One region of the Arthrobacter sp. efr-133-R2A-63 genome, then DNA from elsewhere that is predicted to be linked to it. Evidence: predicted binding sites of a transcription regulator. Region 1 holds the regulator's gene; each other region holds the start of a gene.
What was found. The regulator HrcA, encoded in region 1, represses chaperone genes, less so after heat shock. The targets are predictions, from matches to a motif close to TTNGCACTCGNNNNNNNCGAGTGCNAA.
Positions count from the first base shown of each region.

Region 1 (5,314 bases):
ACACAACCTTGCCTACTGGCGGGGAGACGATTGGTGGGGCATCGGGCCCGGTGCGCATTCCCACATGGGCGGCGTCCGCTGGTGGAACGTCAAGCACCCCACCGCCTATGCCAACAGGCTTGGTAGCGGGGCCTCACCGGCCGCTGGACGCGAAACGCTCGACGCCGGAACCCGGGAAGTGGAACGCATCATGCTGGAGGCGCGGCTCGGCACCGGGCTTCAAGTCGACGCGCTCGACAAAGTGGGCCGTCACGCCGTCGCAGGCCTCATTGCCGACGGCCTGGTTGAACCCGCAGCGGCCTTCCAAGGACGACTGGTCCTGACCCTCAAGGGCCGGCTGCTCGCAGATGCCGTGGTCCGCCGGATCCTTCCGGACTAACGTCCGGCGCGGACGGCGGGCGCGCGAACCGTCATAGGCACCCGCGAAGAACGGCTACTTGATCCAGCGCAGGTTGAAGCGGTAGCGGTGCGGCTGTCCGTGGTTGACGCGGATTCCAGCGGACACCGAGAAGCAGGTCACCGCGACCCAGATTCCCGTGGCAAGGACCGCGAACAGGTTTCCCACCACCGGGAGCAAGACGAGAATGTTGGCGAGCACCGCGGCAATCGTCGGCGGCAAAGTGAAGTTGAGGGCTTCCTTTGATTCCTGGGCCGTGAACGGACCACGTTCGCGGAAGATCAGGTAGATCAGAAGCGAAGGCACGCAGCCAAGGATCCCGCCGAAGTGCGCCAAGGTTGCCCACTGCCGGTCTTCCGAGGCGGTCAAGGGCAGCGCGTTGGCAGGAACGCCGTGGTACTGGGACTGGCCCGAGGTGCCGTCCCGATCGTCAGGAGCGTTGTCTGCCACAGTTTCTTCCTTCGAGTAGCTATAGGTGCGGTGTTGCTGTCCCAGAATACTTGCTCGGCACGGGATCGGACGACCACGTCCGGGCCCGGAGGCATCCAAACCATCATGCGACGGTCAGGAAATCGATCACTTCCTCCACGCGACCCAGCAAAGACGCTTCCAGGTCGGCGTAGCTATGGACGGCGCCCAGAAGCCTCTGCCAACCCAGTCCCACGTCTTCGGCCGTCTCGTGCGGCCAACCGAACGACCTGAGGATGCCGGTCTTCCAATCCGTGCCGCGCGCTACGGTCGGCCATTGTTCGATCCCCAGCACCTTGGGCCGGATTGCCTGCCAGACGTCCACATACGGGTGACCGACGATCAGGACGTTTCCTTTGGCGCCCGGCAACGTCATGGCGTCGGCAGCGATGCGCGACTCCTTCGAATCCGGCACCAGGTGATCAACCAGGATTCCGAGCCGGCGGCCAGGGCCGGGGGAGAAGGCGGCGATGGCCGCCTTGAGATCGTCCACGCCGTGCAAGGGCTCGACGACGATGCCCTCCACCCGCAGATCGTCTCCCCAGACCTTTTCCACAAGTTCGGCGTCGTGCTTGCCTTCCACCCAGATCCGGCTTGCCTTGGCGACCTGGGCCCGCTGGCCGGCCACCCGGACGGAACCCGACGCCGTCCTGCCCGGTTGGGATCCGCCCTTTGCGGCCGCCCCGCGCGGCACCGGCGGGAGGAGCTTCACCGCTTGCCCCTCCAGCAGGAATCCGAAACCAAGCCGGAACGATTTCGCTTTTCCCCGCCGGTCCTCAAGCACCACGATGTGCATGCCTCCGGACTTCTCCACCCTGGTCACGGCCCCGACCCAACCGGACTGCACGTCCTCGAGCACCATTCCGCGTTCAACGGGCACTTCAGGCAGTTGCCGCTTGGCCGGCGAGGAGAGGTCTTGCGGGCCCCAATTGTCGTAAGACACGGTCTTCACACCACTTTGCGCTAAGGGATCGGTCACGGTCCTTGGAATTCCGCAGGACCGCGCGGGCATCATGTTCGCCGCGAGCGGTACCAATGCTAACAACGAGGTGGCTCATACTAGACTTGTTAGCACTTGGGCATGTTGAGTGCTAACTGTAGAAGTACCGGTTGTTGAATGGAGGTGGGCAGTGAGCGAACCACGCAAGCTTGAAGTGCTACGCGCCATCGTGGAGGACTACGTTCACTCCCGCGAGCCTGTCGGCTCCAAAGCCTTGGTCGAACGGCACCATCTGGGAGTGTCGAGCGCCACCATCCGCAATGACATGGCCCTCTTGGAAGAGGAAGGCCTCATTGCGGCACCGCACACCAGTGCAGGCCGCATCCCCACGGACAAGGGCTACCGCCTGTTCGTGGACCGCATTTCCGAGGTCAAGCCGCTGTCGGCTGCCGAGCGCCGGGCCATCCACTCGTTGCTTGAGGGCCCCGACGACGTCGAGGACATCCTGGAGCGCACGGTCCGGCTCCTGTCCCAACTGACCAACCAGGTCGCCGTCGTCCAGTATCCCCACCTGAGCCGCGCACGCGTCCGGCACATCGAGTTTGTCCTTTTGGCACCGCGCCAGGTCCTGGTAGTGCTGATCGCGGATTCGGGCAAAGTGGAACAAGGCGTTGTACACGCAGCAGCGGACACTGCCGACGAAGAGCTCATGACGTTGCGCGCGCGATTCCTTGGAAGCATTGCTGGCTCACAGCTCGACCTCATGTCCCAAGTCCTGCCCTCGGTGGTGGCCTTGTGCCCGCCGGCGCTCCGGAACCTTGCAGGCGCCCTTGCCCACGGTCTCCAAAGGCTCGCCGACCGGAGCCGCGACGAACGCATGGTCATGGCCGGCACGGCCAACCTGGCCCGCTCCAACGTGGACTTCCCCCTGAGCATCGGCCCTGTCCTCGAAGCGCTCGAGGAGCAGGTGGTCATGTTGCGGCTGCTGTCGGACATGGCGGAAGACCCCCGGGGAGTCACGGTGAGCATCGGCCGCGAAAACCCCTATGACGGCCTCTCCGAGGCTTCGGTGGTTGCCACGGGCTACGGTCCGGGCAGCAGCGCCAAGATCGGCATTCTTGGACCCACCCGCATGGACTACCCCAACACCATGGCGGCCGTCCGGGCCGTCGCACGCTACCTTTCCCGCATTCTGGGCGGTTGACGGCTTCGGCTGGAACCGCCCCGCAAGAAACGCAGTGTACCCGTAATAAAGGAAGAGATACCGACTTTGAGCAGTCACTATGACGTTCTGGGCGTCTCGTCGGAAGCAACCGGCGAGGAGATCAAGAAGGCCTACCGCAAGCTTGCACGTAAGCTCCACCCCGATGTGAACCCCGGGGCCGGCGCTGCGGAGGAATTCAAAGCCGTGACCCACGCTTACGAGGTCCTCTCCGACCCCCAGAAGCGCCGCGTCTACGACGCCACAGGCAACGAGAACGGGACGGACAACGGTTTCGGCGGCGGCTACGCAGGCCAGGGATTCGCGTTCCAGGACATCTTCGACACCTTCTTCGGCGGAGGAGGTGGCGGCATGCAGGGGCCCGCATCACGTATGCGTCGCGGGCAGGACGCCCTCATCAGTGTGCGCATCGACTTGCGCGAGGCTGTCTTCGGCGTCAACAAGAAGCTTGAGGTGGACACTGCTGTCATCTGCCCCACGTGCGAGGGCTCATGCTGCCGCGCGGGCACCCACCCGGAGCGCTGCGACATCTGCGGCGGCTCGGGCCAGGTCCAGCGGGCCGTGCGCTCGATCCTCGGCCAGGTCATGACCGCGGCACCGTGTGGATCGTGCGAAGGTTTCGGCTCGATCATCAAGGATCCTTGCAATGAATGCAACGGCCAGGGCCGCATCCGCAGCCGCCGTTCGCTGACCGTCAAGGTGCCGGGCGGCGTCGCCACCGGAACCCGCATCCAGCTGTCGTCGCAAGGCGAAGCAGGTCCTGCGGGCGGGCCTCCCGGCGACCTCTACGTGGAGATCCGGGTAAACGGCGATTCCACCTACCTTCGTGAAGGCGACGACCTTCATGCAACGCTCAGTGTTCCCATGACCGCCGCGGCATTGGGCACGGAACTGCAGCTTGAGACCTTCGACGGCCCCCAGGAGATCGACGTCAAGTCCGGCACCCAGTCCGGCGAAGTCATCACCCTTCGCGGGCTGGGCGTCACCCACCTGCGCGGCTACGGCAGGGGAGACCTCAAGGTGCACCTGCATGTGGAGACGCCCGGCAAGCTAGACGCCGCCCAGGAAGACCTGCTCCGCCAACTGGCCAAATTGCGCGGAGAGCAGTTCACCGAGGGCAAGCTCGTGGCCAGCGGCGGTATGTTCGCGAAGCTGCGGGACAAGCTCGGTAACCTGTAGCGGTGAGCAACCCCGTATTCTTCACCGCTGCCGGAACCTTGGACGGACTCGGCACCGGTGACACTTTCGTGCTCGACGGCGCCGAAGCCAGGCACGCTGTCACGGTCAAGCGCCTGGAAATCGGCGAAGCGGTCGACATCGCCGACGGTGCGGGTAAGCGGCTCACGGGCACCGTGGCCGGATCCGGGCAGGGTACCTTGACCGTCCTTGCCTCCGCCGTCCAGGAGGAAGGCCGCCCGGCCGTGCGGCTTGTGCTGGTCCAGGCGCTGGCGAAGGGCGACCGTGACGAGCTTGCCGTCGAGACGGCGACGGAACTCGGTATTGACGCCGTCGTGCCCTGGCAGGCCGAGCGTTCCATCGTCCGCTGGAAGGGCGACCGGGCCGCCAAAGCCCACGCGAAGTGGCAATCCGTCGCCACCGCGGCCGCCAAGCAAGCGCGGCGCGCGTGGATTCCCGAGGTGCGTGCCGCCGTCGACGGCTCCGGGCTGGCTGCGGCGGTAGCCGCGGCTGACCTGGCGATCATCCTTCACGAGGACGCGAAACGTCCCTTGCGCGACGTCCTGGAGAATTGGCGCGGCGGGATTTCCGGCGAGGACACCGACGCGGGGCGGGAAGTCCTGCTCATCGTCGGCCCGGAGGGCGGCATTTCACCGCGCGAAGTGACCAAGCTTAGCGACGTCGGCGCCGTCACCGCGCTCTTGGGCCACCACGTGCTTCGCTCGTCGACGGCGGGTCCTGCCGCCGTCGTACTGGCCAGCGACATTCTAGGGCGCTGGTAGGAAGACCCCTCGATCAGCGGACGTTGAAGGAGCGGGTATCCGTCGCGACGTCGGCGTCGTTGGGACCGACCAAGGAGACCCGCAATTCATAGCGGCCGGCTCCGAGCCCCACGGTGAGGCTGAAGACGCCACCCTGTCCCGGTACGGTCGAAGCGGTGGTCTGCCCGGCCAAGTAGGACGATTTGTCGCCGTTTGAGTTCTCCCGAAGGATTTGCCAGTGCAGTTTCTTCGAGGGGTCCGTGCTCCGACCATTGAACTTGACCGGACCGGCAGGCAAGGTCAGGTCCTCCTGCGGGTCGATGATCCACACGGGTGCCACCACGGTGGCG
Region 1 is NZ_JARVRG010000017.1:55,500-60,813, reverse strand. Features, by position in the region: gene hemW (radical SAM family heme chaperone HemW) at 1-379, shown strand, start outside; gene QRN45_RS08395 (DUF4870 domain-containing protein) at 434-847, opposite strand; gene QRN45_RS08390 (DUF3097 domain-containing protein) at 951-1,808, opposite strand; gene hrcA (heat-inducible transcriptional repressor HrcA) at 1,996-3,009, shown strand; gene dnaJ (molecular chaperone DnaJ) at 3,076-4,206, shown strand; gene QRN45_RS08375 (16S rRNA (uracil(1498)-N(3))-methyltransferase) at 4,209-4,985, shown strand; gene QRN45_RS08370 (GerMN domain-containing protein) at 4,999-5,314, opposite strand, start outside.

Region 2 (5,314 bases), on a different contig from region 1:
ACGGGAAAGCCTGGACAAATTCACCCCGGACATTTTTGACCGGCCGGTCCACGATCTCATCTCGGCTACGGCTACCTCCGCCTGGCGCCGTGAGCGGGGCCTTGAGATGCCCTCGATGCAGCGCTCCCGCTTGCGCCGCGTGGCAAAGGAATATGTGCGCCCGGGTGTCCACATTGCGGATTTGCACAGCTCCTTGGCCCTCGTTCAGGAACAACGGGCCCTCTGGTCCCAGTACGCCACCACCCAGCGCCATCCGGCAGTGCCATCCGGCCTCGCGGATTTGGGCGCCAGCTACCGCGAACTGGACAGGGACCTCCGCCGTCTGGGCGATTGCCTCAAACATACGGCTGCCGGCGGTGATCTGCACGCGAGCCGTTACGAAGAGCTCGTGGAGCGACTTGAGCGCCTTGTTGCCGACACGGGCACCCTGGAAACGCTTCCAGAGCGCACGCTTCTGGTCGAGAACATGCGCGAGCATGGGCTCGCCGAGCTTCTTGCGGACTTGGCCGAACGGGAAGTGCCTGCCGAATCCGTTGCCGCGGAACTGGACCTTGCCTGGTGGCAGTCCGCCCTCGAAGCAATGATCAGCGGCGACGACTACCTCGCCATGTCCGACGGCGATTCCCTGCGCCGGCTTGAAGCCGAGTACCGTCTGGCGGACCACGCGCACATCGCCAGTGGAGCTGCCCGGCTGCGGTGGAGGCTCGCCGAAATGTGGCGGGCCGGAATCGCTGAACATCCCCGCCAATCGGAACTCCTGCGGAACCTGATCAAAGATGGCCGCGTTACCCTCTCGGCGCTGAGCGCCCAGGCACCTGCCCTCGTAGCCCGGCTCGTTCCCGTGTGGTCCATCAGTCCGTACTTGCTGACGAGCCTCCTGCCTGCCGAACAGAAGTTCGATGCGGTGGTGATTCTCGATGCCGAGAGCACGTCCTTGCAGGCTGTGCTGCCTGCCATCGCGCGAGCCCACCAAGTGATTGCCTTCGGCGACGCGAAGATCGGCAACGCCCGCACGTTCAGCGTTGCGGTGGAGCCGCCCATGGCCGGTGCCGCGAGCCAGGACACCGTGGACAGTGCGTTCAGTGCCTTGGCCCGGGTCCTGCCCACGTGGCAGTTGAACTGGGTGTACCGGGCGGTTGACGAAGACCTCCTGCTGCAGTTGAGCAAGAACTACTACGACGGCGGCCTGCGTCGATTGCCGGACGGCCAGTCCGTCACGGGGCTGGACCGCTCGGTAGTGGTTGAATACATCCCGGACGGCACCGGCCTGCCTGGTGCCGACCACGAAGGTGTCGAATCTGTCGCCGCCGAAGTGAACCGCGTAGTTGACCTGGTGTTTCAACACGCCAGCCTCCGGCCGCGGACCTCGCTCGCCGTCGTCACCGCAAGCCTGCGCCATGCCGCAAGGATCGGTGAAGCCATCCGGCTCCAACTTCCCAACTATCCGCTGCTCTCGGGTTTCTTCAACGCCGGCGCGGAGTCCTTCCGCGTGGTGGATCTGGAGCGCGCGCAGGGACTGGTCCGCGACCACATCATTTTCTCGCTGGGCTTCGGGCGCACCCCGCATGGCCGGGCGCTGCACAGTTTCGGCCCTCTGTCCGTCGAAGGCGGGCGAAACAAATTTGCCCTGGCTATGACCCGCTCCCGAAGGTCCATGCACGTCCTGAGCTGCTTCCGTCCGGAAGACCTCGATCTTGACCGGCTGGCCCACGGCGCCGTCGACTTCCATGAACTCCTTGACCGTGAACTGTCGGGGAACTCCGATCTGGGGACACCGGCCACCAGGGCAGCCGCCAGCGAGCAAGCGCTCGGCGAGGATCCGTTGGTGGCGGATCTGGGCGAGCGGCTCCGAGCCCGGGGAGCGCGCGTGTGGCACCACTATGACGGAGTCCTGGACATCGCCGCGGCGGCCGATCCCGTGCACACGATCGGCCGGGATGACAGCGAAATGCCTACGCCGGTGGCCATTGAATCGGATGGCACGGAACGATACCGCCGCATGAGCGTGAGGGAGCGCAGCAGGCTCCGGCCACAGCTCCTGGAACGCCTTGGCTGGCGCTACATGTCGCTGTGGACCATCGAAGTATTCACGGATCCCTCGTCCTGCGCGGATCGCATTGGATCCTATCTGGGACTCGAGAAGCCTGTGGCGCCATCGTATGGTGATGTCCAGGATGGATTCCTGGACATCGATGTTGAACAATTGGAACTGAATAGCCAGGCGGAACCCTCCGCGGCCAGGTCCAGCGGCGCGCAAGGCGCTGGCTCGGGTCCGGCTATCCCCTAAGGAAACGCAATGGCGGAAAGCAAAAGCACTCATTCCAGGCCGCCCGCGGACACCAGCGCCGGAGCGGCAGACGCTGATACCGGGTTGGCCACGCAGGAGAAGGCAGAAGTGAAGCCCGCACCGGAACGGAAGCCGGCAGGAGAAGGTATTCTGCCCAAGAAAGCTTCCGAGGACGATCCGCGCCGTTGGGGCGATGAATCCAGCTACGACCATGACGCTTGGCTGAAGGAACAAAGGCCCCCGCACTGGGGCTGAATGGACCATCATGGTGGTGACTCTCCGGCGGGGTTTCGCATTACCGGTTACCTGGGGGACTGACGAGGACAAAGAACAGTTTCCCGCGTGTGGAAGCCCCGGCCAGGATTTCGGCCTGTTGCGGATTGGCAGCGACAACCACAAGGCCGTCCGCCTCGTTCGTGCCCAACCATTGGCCGGCCTTGCCTCCTTGCGCGGACGTCCACAAAACCGGGACCGCAGCCGCCAGGAGTTCTGATTTCCTGCCGGGCCCTTCGAACCCGTCGGCCGCAGTGAGCACAACGTTGACCAATTGGCCCGGCGAGATGAGTTGAATAGAAGCGGGATCGGCCATGCGCAGCGGAACGGCCGCCGTCGCGGGTGCGGTGCCGGTCAGCAGGCCGGGTCCCAGGATCTGCGCGTCTGTGGGGATCTGCCCCTTCTGCAGGGGCGAGGCGAGCTGCTTTCCCCTATAGGCAGTGCCGGGCGTGAGCGCCCCGGCTGGGATTCCGTCAGGAAGGACTTCGAGTGGTTTGAGGTCGGAATCCGTCAAGCTGGACCCCGCAGGAAGATCCCGCGCGGCGGCCAGGACGATGGCTCGCTGCTCCGAAGCAGGAGTCAATTGATGGACTGCGACCCCGACCGCCACGCATAGCAGGAGTGCCACCACGAGGCGACGGTTGCGGTTCAGCCAGCTAGCGAAGGTGCGGTGCTTGTACTGTCTCTTGGGAGGACCCAAGCGGCCTCCGGCTTTGGAGGGGAAACCCCGAAGACGGCGGGTGTGGGACGCGGCAATCGGCCCCGGCAGGCTATTGCGTGGAATCGATGAAGGCCTGGTTGGACCGAAGCCAGGCGATGCTGAACCGGGGCCTTGGGAAGCGTTCGGGGTTGCGGGCATGCTGCCACGCTAACCGGGCACTAAGGCGCATGGCAGGGCCTTAGTGAGCTATGTGGAAACGTTGAGCTATGTGGAAAACCGGGGGCAACTGGTACCCAGGAATCAGCTCGCGGCAGCCGCAGGAACGGACGCCGGAGCCGGAGATGCGGCAGGTGCCGCGGGAGCGGCCGAAACAGTACTTCCCTTGGAGTCCCGGGAGTCGGTGCGGTAGAAGCCCGATCCCTTGAAGACAACGCCCACGCTGTTGAACTTCTTGCGCAACGATCCTTGGCACTCAGGACAGTCGGACAGGGAGCTGTCCGTGAAAGCCTGAACGATGTCAAAGGCATGTCCGCAGTCTTTGCAGGCATAGGCGTAAGTGGGCACTGGTGATCCTCCTCCGGGACGAACTGCAGGTCCTGTGCTGCCGAGGCGGATTGTTCCGTCCATTAGCAGTCCCAGGGCCTGAGTGCCAATTCTATCATCCGGCGTCGGGACCGGTACTACGGAATGTGGCGAAGCAGACAGGGGAATGTGGCGAAGCAGACAGGCCGGTAAAGCCTCATCATGCGGGCCGAACAAGCTGGACGATCCGATGTGGGGTGAGTGCCTCCGCCACCGGCTTGTCGAACGGTTCGGCCGGGATCGTCCCCGCAGGCAGTACTTCATGGTCGTAGACGACGGCCACAGTCGGCGGACGGTTCCCGTCGGCGTCGAGCTTGTCGAGGAGCCGGTCGTAGTAACCGCCCCCTTGGCCGATGCGGTTTCCACCCTCGTCGACGGCGGTGGCCGGCAGGAAGATTCCGGTCGCATCCTTGATGACGTCACTGTCGAAACGTTCGCCCACCGGCTCGTCGATCGGGGCATACTTTGAGCGGACAAAAGCGGTCTCCTGTGTCCAATAGACCCAGCTCAGACGCCGTTCCGGTTCGCAGACGGGAAGGAGGATCCTGTGCCCGGCCGCGTGGAGCGCAGCGAGCAAAGGCATTGTGGGCGGTTCGGCGGCCACTCCGAGATAGGCCGCGAAAGTCGCGGGTCTCCCATGGGCAACATCAGCCGCCCATGAAACGCCCCGGCGGGCAATCCCCGCTCCAGCCTCTGCGCGCTGTTGCCCGGTCAAGGAGAGCCGGCGCTTGCGGTGATCCCGGCGGATGTCGTCTTTCAAAGTCACTTTTGCTCCATTTCCCGCTGCTGTGCGGCTCAGGGATGGGGAAAGGAACGGTGTGCTCCTTTTGGCCGGCACGTTCCTTTTTGCCCATTGTCCAGTTACTTCCGTTAGATTAGTCCGGTGACTTCCAATAACTGCGCCGTCCGCAAGGCCGTTATCCCTGTAGCCGGACTCGGCACCAGGTTTCTGCCTGCCACTAAAGCCATGCCCAAAGAGATGCTCCCGGTAGTCGACAAACCGGCCATCCAATATGTTGTCGAAGAAGCTGTGAGCGTGGGACTCAATGACGTCCTCATGATCACAGGCCGCAACAAGCGTGCATTGGAAGACCACTTCGACCGGGTACCGGCTTTGGAAGCGACGCTGGAGGCCAAGGGAGACATCACCAAGCTGGACTCGGTGCAGGCCACGAGCAACCTCGGCGATATTCACTACGTCCGCCAGGGCGACCCCAAGGGGCTGGGACACGCAGTGTTGCGTGCAAAGCAGCACGTCGGGTACGAACCTTTCGCGGTTCTTCTCGGCGACGACCTCATCGACGCCCGGGACACGCTCCTCAGCGACATGATCGAGGTCCAGCACAAAACCGGTGGATCCGTTGTGGCCCTCATCGAAGTCGAGCCCTCCCAGATCAGCGCCTACGGCTGCGCGGACATCGAGGACATCGGTGAAGACGGCTACGTCCGCATCAAACAACTTGTCGAAAAGCCTGCTGCCGACGAAGCTCCGTCCAACCTGGCCGTGATCG
Region 2 is NZ_JARVRG010000004.1:4,922-10,235, forward strand. Features, by position in the region: gene QRN45_RS00610 (AAA family ATPase) at 1-2,287, shown strand, start outside; gene QRN45_RS20980 (hypothetical protein) at 2,297-2,542, shown strand; gene cpaB (Flp pilus assembly protein CpaB) at 2,583-3,260, opposite strand; gene QRN45_RS00620 (FmdB family zinc ribbon protein) at 3,522-3,785, opposite strand; gene QRN45_RS00625 (5-formyltetrahydrofolate cyclo-ligase) at 3,964-4,569, opposite strand; gene galU (UTP--glucose-1-phosphate uridylyltransferase GalU) at 4,687-5,314, shown strand, end outside.
Region 2: a site for HrcA is predicted at 3,848-3,874, ahead of QRN45_RS00620 (FmdB family zinc ribbon protein). Genes of this name have one in related genera too.

Region 3 (5,314 bases), on a different contig from region 1:
TCTTCGCCTGCCACCCAGCCATTCTCCCTGTCGTGGGGCATCTGGGGAAAGCGGGCCCTCGGGAGTTCCTCCCGCGGCGGGGCAAATGACATCCGTGTTATTCGCCCGGTATCATGGGTGGGGGACATTTTTCAGTCAATGCGTCGAAGGAGTGTGTCGTGGCAGAACCCGCACGGGAACCCATGGCGTCCGAAGCAACTGGATTGGTGCTCGAAGACCTGTCCGCCGGACTCCGCAGCGATTCGCCGCTCGGCGAGCGTGAACAGCAGATGCTCGCCCTGGAGAGGCAGTGGTGGAAGTACGCCGGGGCCAAGGAACAGGCCGTCCGGGAACTCTTCGATCTGTCCGCGACCCACTATTACCAGCTCCTCAACGCCCTCATCGACACCGAGGAAGCACTGGCGCACGATCCCATGCTGGTCAAGAGATTGCGTAGACTACGTATGTCACGTCAGAGGGCCCGCACAGCGCGCCGTCTCGGTTCCGACGCATAAAGCATCCGCTGATACCCCAGCAAGCAAGCAGCAAGGACAAGGCTTCACCATGACCAAATTTGCCCGGGATGAATTCGACCGTGTCCCGCAGAGCTCATCGCGCCAAGGTGTCCACAGGCTCGTCGCGTCCGCTTCCCGCGCAGCCTTGTGGCCGGTGCTGCTCCTGGGCGGCATTGCGCTGGCTGTCGGCCTCGTGGCGTTCCTCGTCCTTCCGAAGCTGGGATTCACCTCATCGACGACGCCGCAAGCCGTCGCCACGGCGGGCGCCTCGAAGCCAAGTGCCGCGGCGTCGCCCTCTGCGAGCAGCATGCCGTCTCCAAGTAGCTCTGTGCAGGCATCCGGGCAACCAAGCCCGAGCGATACTCCCTCCAGCACGCCGACCCCCACCACGGCGCCCTTGGACAAGACCGCGGTAGTCGCGGTCTACAACGGCACCACCACCGGTGGACTGGCTGCCCGTGTGGCCGGCATGGTGCAAGGCGGGGGATGGCCGTTGTCCACCGTCGCCAACTGGGGCGGCATGCCCCAGCAGACGTCGTCGGTCTTCTACAAAGGCGCGGCCCAGAAGGGCAACGCCGAAGCGCTCGGCAAATTGCTGGGTATCTCCAACCTGGTGGACAGCGCCGAGTTCCAGCAGCCCGTAGTTGTCATTCTGGGCCCCGGTTACAAGTAGGAACTCGGTTACGCCTCAATAACATTGCGGCTACCCGCACCCAAGGTTGCGCTACGGCAACGTGACTGTGGTTACAGTAGTTGTGAGCTGGCCCGGAGATCCCGGAAGCCGGCCACAGCTAGTTGAAAGTGTGGGGATCATGGCTTTGGGAACCGTCAAATGGTTCAATGCCGAAAAGGGCTACGGATTCATCACCGTGGATGAATCCGGTGACGATATCTTTGTGCATTGGTCCGCCATCCAGATGGATGGCTTCCGTGCGCTCGAAGAAGGACAAAGGGTCGACTTCGAATTGGGCGAGGGCCAGAAGGGCCCCCAGGCAGAAAGCGTGCGGCTTATCTAGTGGGTGTTGCGGCAACAGGGCTGTCCCTGCCTCTTGGGGTGCGCCGGTCCCGGGTATCGTTGGCAGCACCTCTCCTTGCAGGTTTTGCAGCCTTGGCCGTTGGACTGGCCGGGTGTTCCGCCCCCGTTGGCAACGCCAGGCTCAGCTCCGTCACTCCGAGCGGCGACGGCGTCCTGCGCGTCGGCGTGATTCTGGACAATACGGGTAGTTCCGCCTTCCTCAACGAGTCCGAGCTGGCAGCGGCCAAATTGGCCGTCAAGCAGATCAACGACTCCGGCGGCTACAAGAACCGCCCGGTCGAGTTGCTCCCGGAATCCGCGGCCGGCGAAGGCATCAGCGCCAGCCAAGGGGCCAGCGCGGCGGCCTTCACGGCCGATACAGCCACGCAAGCCAAGGCTTTGCTTTCGGCCCACGCCGACGTCGTTGTGGGGCCGACGGATTCGAGCCATGCACCCGCCGCCATCGATGTGCTGGCTCCTGCCCGGATTCCGCTCATCTCGCCGGCCAACACGGCGTCGGGGCTGAGCAGCTACAAGAACGGCGGTTTCTACTTCCGCACCTCGGCCGCTGATGCCGCACAGGGGAGCGTCTTGGCGAAGCTTGCCCACGACGGCGGCGCCAAGAGGATTTCCGTCCTCCACGAATCCGGGGACTACGGCACTCGTGTTTCCGGAGCGGTCATGGACGCTGCCCGCAGCCTCGGAATGGAGGCAGTGACCAACACGGAATTCGCGGCCGGCAAAGCAGCTCCCGCCGCGGCGGGCATCAAGTCCGGCACTCCTGACGCCGTCGTCGTGGTTGCCCGTGATGGCGCCCAAGGCGCCCTGGCCGAGCTCTTGAACGCGGGGTTGAGCGGCAAGAACCTGATCTTGAGCGACGGTGCCATCCGCCAATACGGAACCGCGCTGGGAGCCGGTGGCCTCGACGGCGCGCGGGGAATTCTTCCAGGCGTCTTCCCGAGTGCGGAGTTCCAGGCGGACCTGACCGGCATCGACCCCAAACTCAAGGACACAACGTACGCGGCCGAAACGTACGACGCCGTCACCCTCGCGGCGCTCGCGGCCGCGGCGGCGGGCGACGACGCCGGCGGTTCGATCGCAGCCTGGCTCACCACCGTGTCCGGCGGGACACGTCCGACGTCGGGTGATGCGGCAACGAAGGAACGCACGTCCTGTACGTCATACAAGGACTGCCTCGAGGTGCTGAAGGGGGCCAAGCTTCCGGATTACGACGGCGAGTCCGGCACCATCGGGTTCGACGCCAATGGCGACGTTACATCGTCCAATTACATGGTCTTCACCTACGGTGCAGACAACACTGCGCGGGTGAGTGGCAAGGAGACCGCCTCGCGGACTCCGTGATCGGCTTGTGCCCGTAGCGAATTCCCCTGGCGTGGCGAGCAGTTTCCCTCGCTTGCTGCTTGCACTCTCCTCGGGTGAGTGCTAATTATTGATTAGCACTCTCAAGCACTGACTGCTAATTCTTCACGGCTCCGGCCGTCTGGAAACACTGGCGGTGTTTGGGGGAACAAAGAAAACCTTGCTGGGGTGAGATCCCGAGCGCGCGGCGTACAGAGGCCGAACGCGAAGGATCGTCCGTCGCGGGCACCGCAGTGAAGGCACCTTCTTAACGACTGTCCCGAAAGGACTACCGCCGTTATGGCCAAGATCATTGCATTTGATGAAGAGGCACGCCGCGGTCTCGAGCGGGGTCTGAACATCCTCGCCGACGCCGTCAAGGTCACCCTCGGCCCGCGTGGACGCAACGTCGTCCTCGAAAAGAAGTGGGGCGCCCCCACGATCACCAACGATGGTGTTTCCATCGCCAAGGAGATCGAGCTGGACGATCCTTACGAGAAGATCGGCGCCGAGCTGGTCAAGGAAGTTGCCAAGAAGACTGACGACGTCGCTGGCGACGGCACCACCACCGCCACCGTCCTGGCCCAGGCCCTCGTCAAGGAAGGCCTGCGCAACGTAGCTGCCGGCGCCGACCCGCTGTCCCTCAAGCGCGGCATCGAGAAGGCTGTTGAAGCCGTCATCCGCGAGCTGCTCGCCTCCGCCAAGGAGATCGAGACCAAGGAAGAGATCGCAGCCACGGCTTCCATCTCTGCCGGCGACACCGAAATCGGTAACCTCATTGCTGAAGCCCTGGACAAGGTCGGCAAGGAAGGCGTCATCACGGTCGAGGAGTCCAACACCTTCGGCCTGGAGCTTGAACTCACCGAGGGCATGCGCTTCGACAAGGGTTACATCTCCGCTTACTTCGTCACCGACGCAGAGCGCCAGGAAACGGTCCTCGAAGACCCGTACATCCTGATCGTCAACTCCAAGATCTCCAACGTGAAGGAACTCGTTGCGGTCCTGGAGAAGGTCATGCAGTCCAACAAGCCGCTGCTGATCATCGCCGAAGACATCGAGGGCGAGGCCCTGGCCACCCTGATCGTCAACAAGATCCGTGGCACCTTCAAGTCCGTTGCCGTCAAGGCTCCGGGCTTCGGTGACCGCCGTAAGGCACAGCTCGCCGACATCGCGATCCTCACCGGCGGCCAGGTCATCTCTTCGGAGGTCGGCCTCAGCCTCGAGAACGCAACCCTCGAACTGCTCGGTAACGCCCGCAAGGTTGTTGTCACCAAGGACGAGACCACCATCGTCGAAGGTGCCGGCGACGCCGACGCCATCGCCGGCCGCGTGGCACAGATCCGTGCCGAGATCGAGAACTCCGATTCCGACTACGACCGTGAGAAGCTGCAGGAGCGCCTGGCCAAGCTGGCCGGCGGCGTTGCAGTCATCAAGGCCGGTGCCGCAACCGAGGTAGAGCTCAAGGAGCGCAAGCACCGCATTGAGGACGCAGTCCGCAACGCGAAGGCTGCCGTTGAAGAAGGCATCGTCGCCGGTGGTGGCGTTGCCCTCATCCAGGCCGGTGCCAAGGCATTCGCCAACCTGCAGCTCGAAGGCGACGAAGCAACGGGCGCCAACATCGTCCGCGTTGCCATCGACGCTCCGCTCAAGCAGATCGCCCACAACGCCGGCCTCGAGCCGGGCGTTGTCATCGACAAGGTCCGCGGCCTGCCGTCGGGCCACGGCCTGAACGCCGCAACCGGCGTTTACGAGGACCTGCTGGCTGCCGGCGTCAACGACCCCGTAAAGGTCACCCGCTCGGCTCTCCAGAACGCAGCCTCCATCGCTGGTCTGTTCCTGACCACCGAGGCCGTTGTTGCCGACAAGCCGGAGAAGAACGCTCCGGCCATGGGTGGCGGCGACGACATGGGCGGCATGGGCGGCTTCTAAGCCCCCGCTGTAGCTCACCAGCCACACGCACGACGACGGTTCCCGCCTCAGGTGGGGGCCGTCGTCGCCGTTTAACCACCACGCCCGCTCACGTATGTCGGGTTTTGGCGGAACGCCCGCTCACGTTTGCGGTCCGGGAGTGTCGGGGTGGTCTGGCAGGATGGAAAGCATGACGATTATTGCTGCCGCCGACGGTTCTGCCCTCGGCAATCCCGGGCCTGCCGGTTGGGCCTGGTACGTGAACGACTCTTGCTGGAGGGCCGGGGGGTGGCCGCACGGAACCAACAACCAGGGCGAGCTCATGGCGGTGCTGGACCTCTTCCGGTCAACGGCACACGTTCCCGACGAAGAGCTGAAGATTCTGTGCGACAGCCAGTACGTCATCAATTGCATCACCAAGTGGATGCCAGGGTGGAAGCGCAAGGGCTGGCGCAAAGCGGACGGGAAGCCCGTCTTGAACGTCGATCTCCTCAAGGACATCGACCAAGCCATTGTCGGCCGCAAGTACACGTTCGAG
Region 3 is NZ_JARVRG010000036.1:72,135-77,448, reverse strand. Features, by position in the region: gene QRN45_RS18990 (uracil-DNA glycosylase) at 1-41, opposite strand, end outside; gene QRN45_RS18985 (DUF3263 domain-containing protein) at 159-494, shown strand; gene QRN45_RS18980 (LytR C-terminal domain-containing protein) at 544-1,167, shown strand; gene QRN45_RS18975 (cold-shock protein) at 1,307-1,510, shown strand; gene QRN45_RS18970 (ABC transporter substrate-binding protein) at 1,603-2,871, shown strand; gene groL (chaperonin GroEL) at 3,169-4,797, shown strand; gene QRN45_RS18960 (ribonuclease HI family protein) at 4,967-5,314, shown strand, end outside.
Region 3: a site for HrcA is predicted at 2,930-2,956, ahead of groL (chaperonin GroEL). Genes of this name have one in related genera too.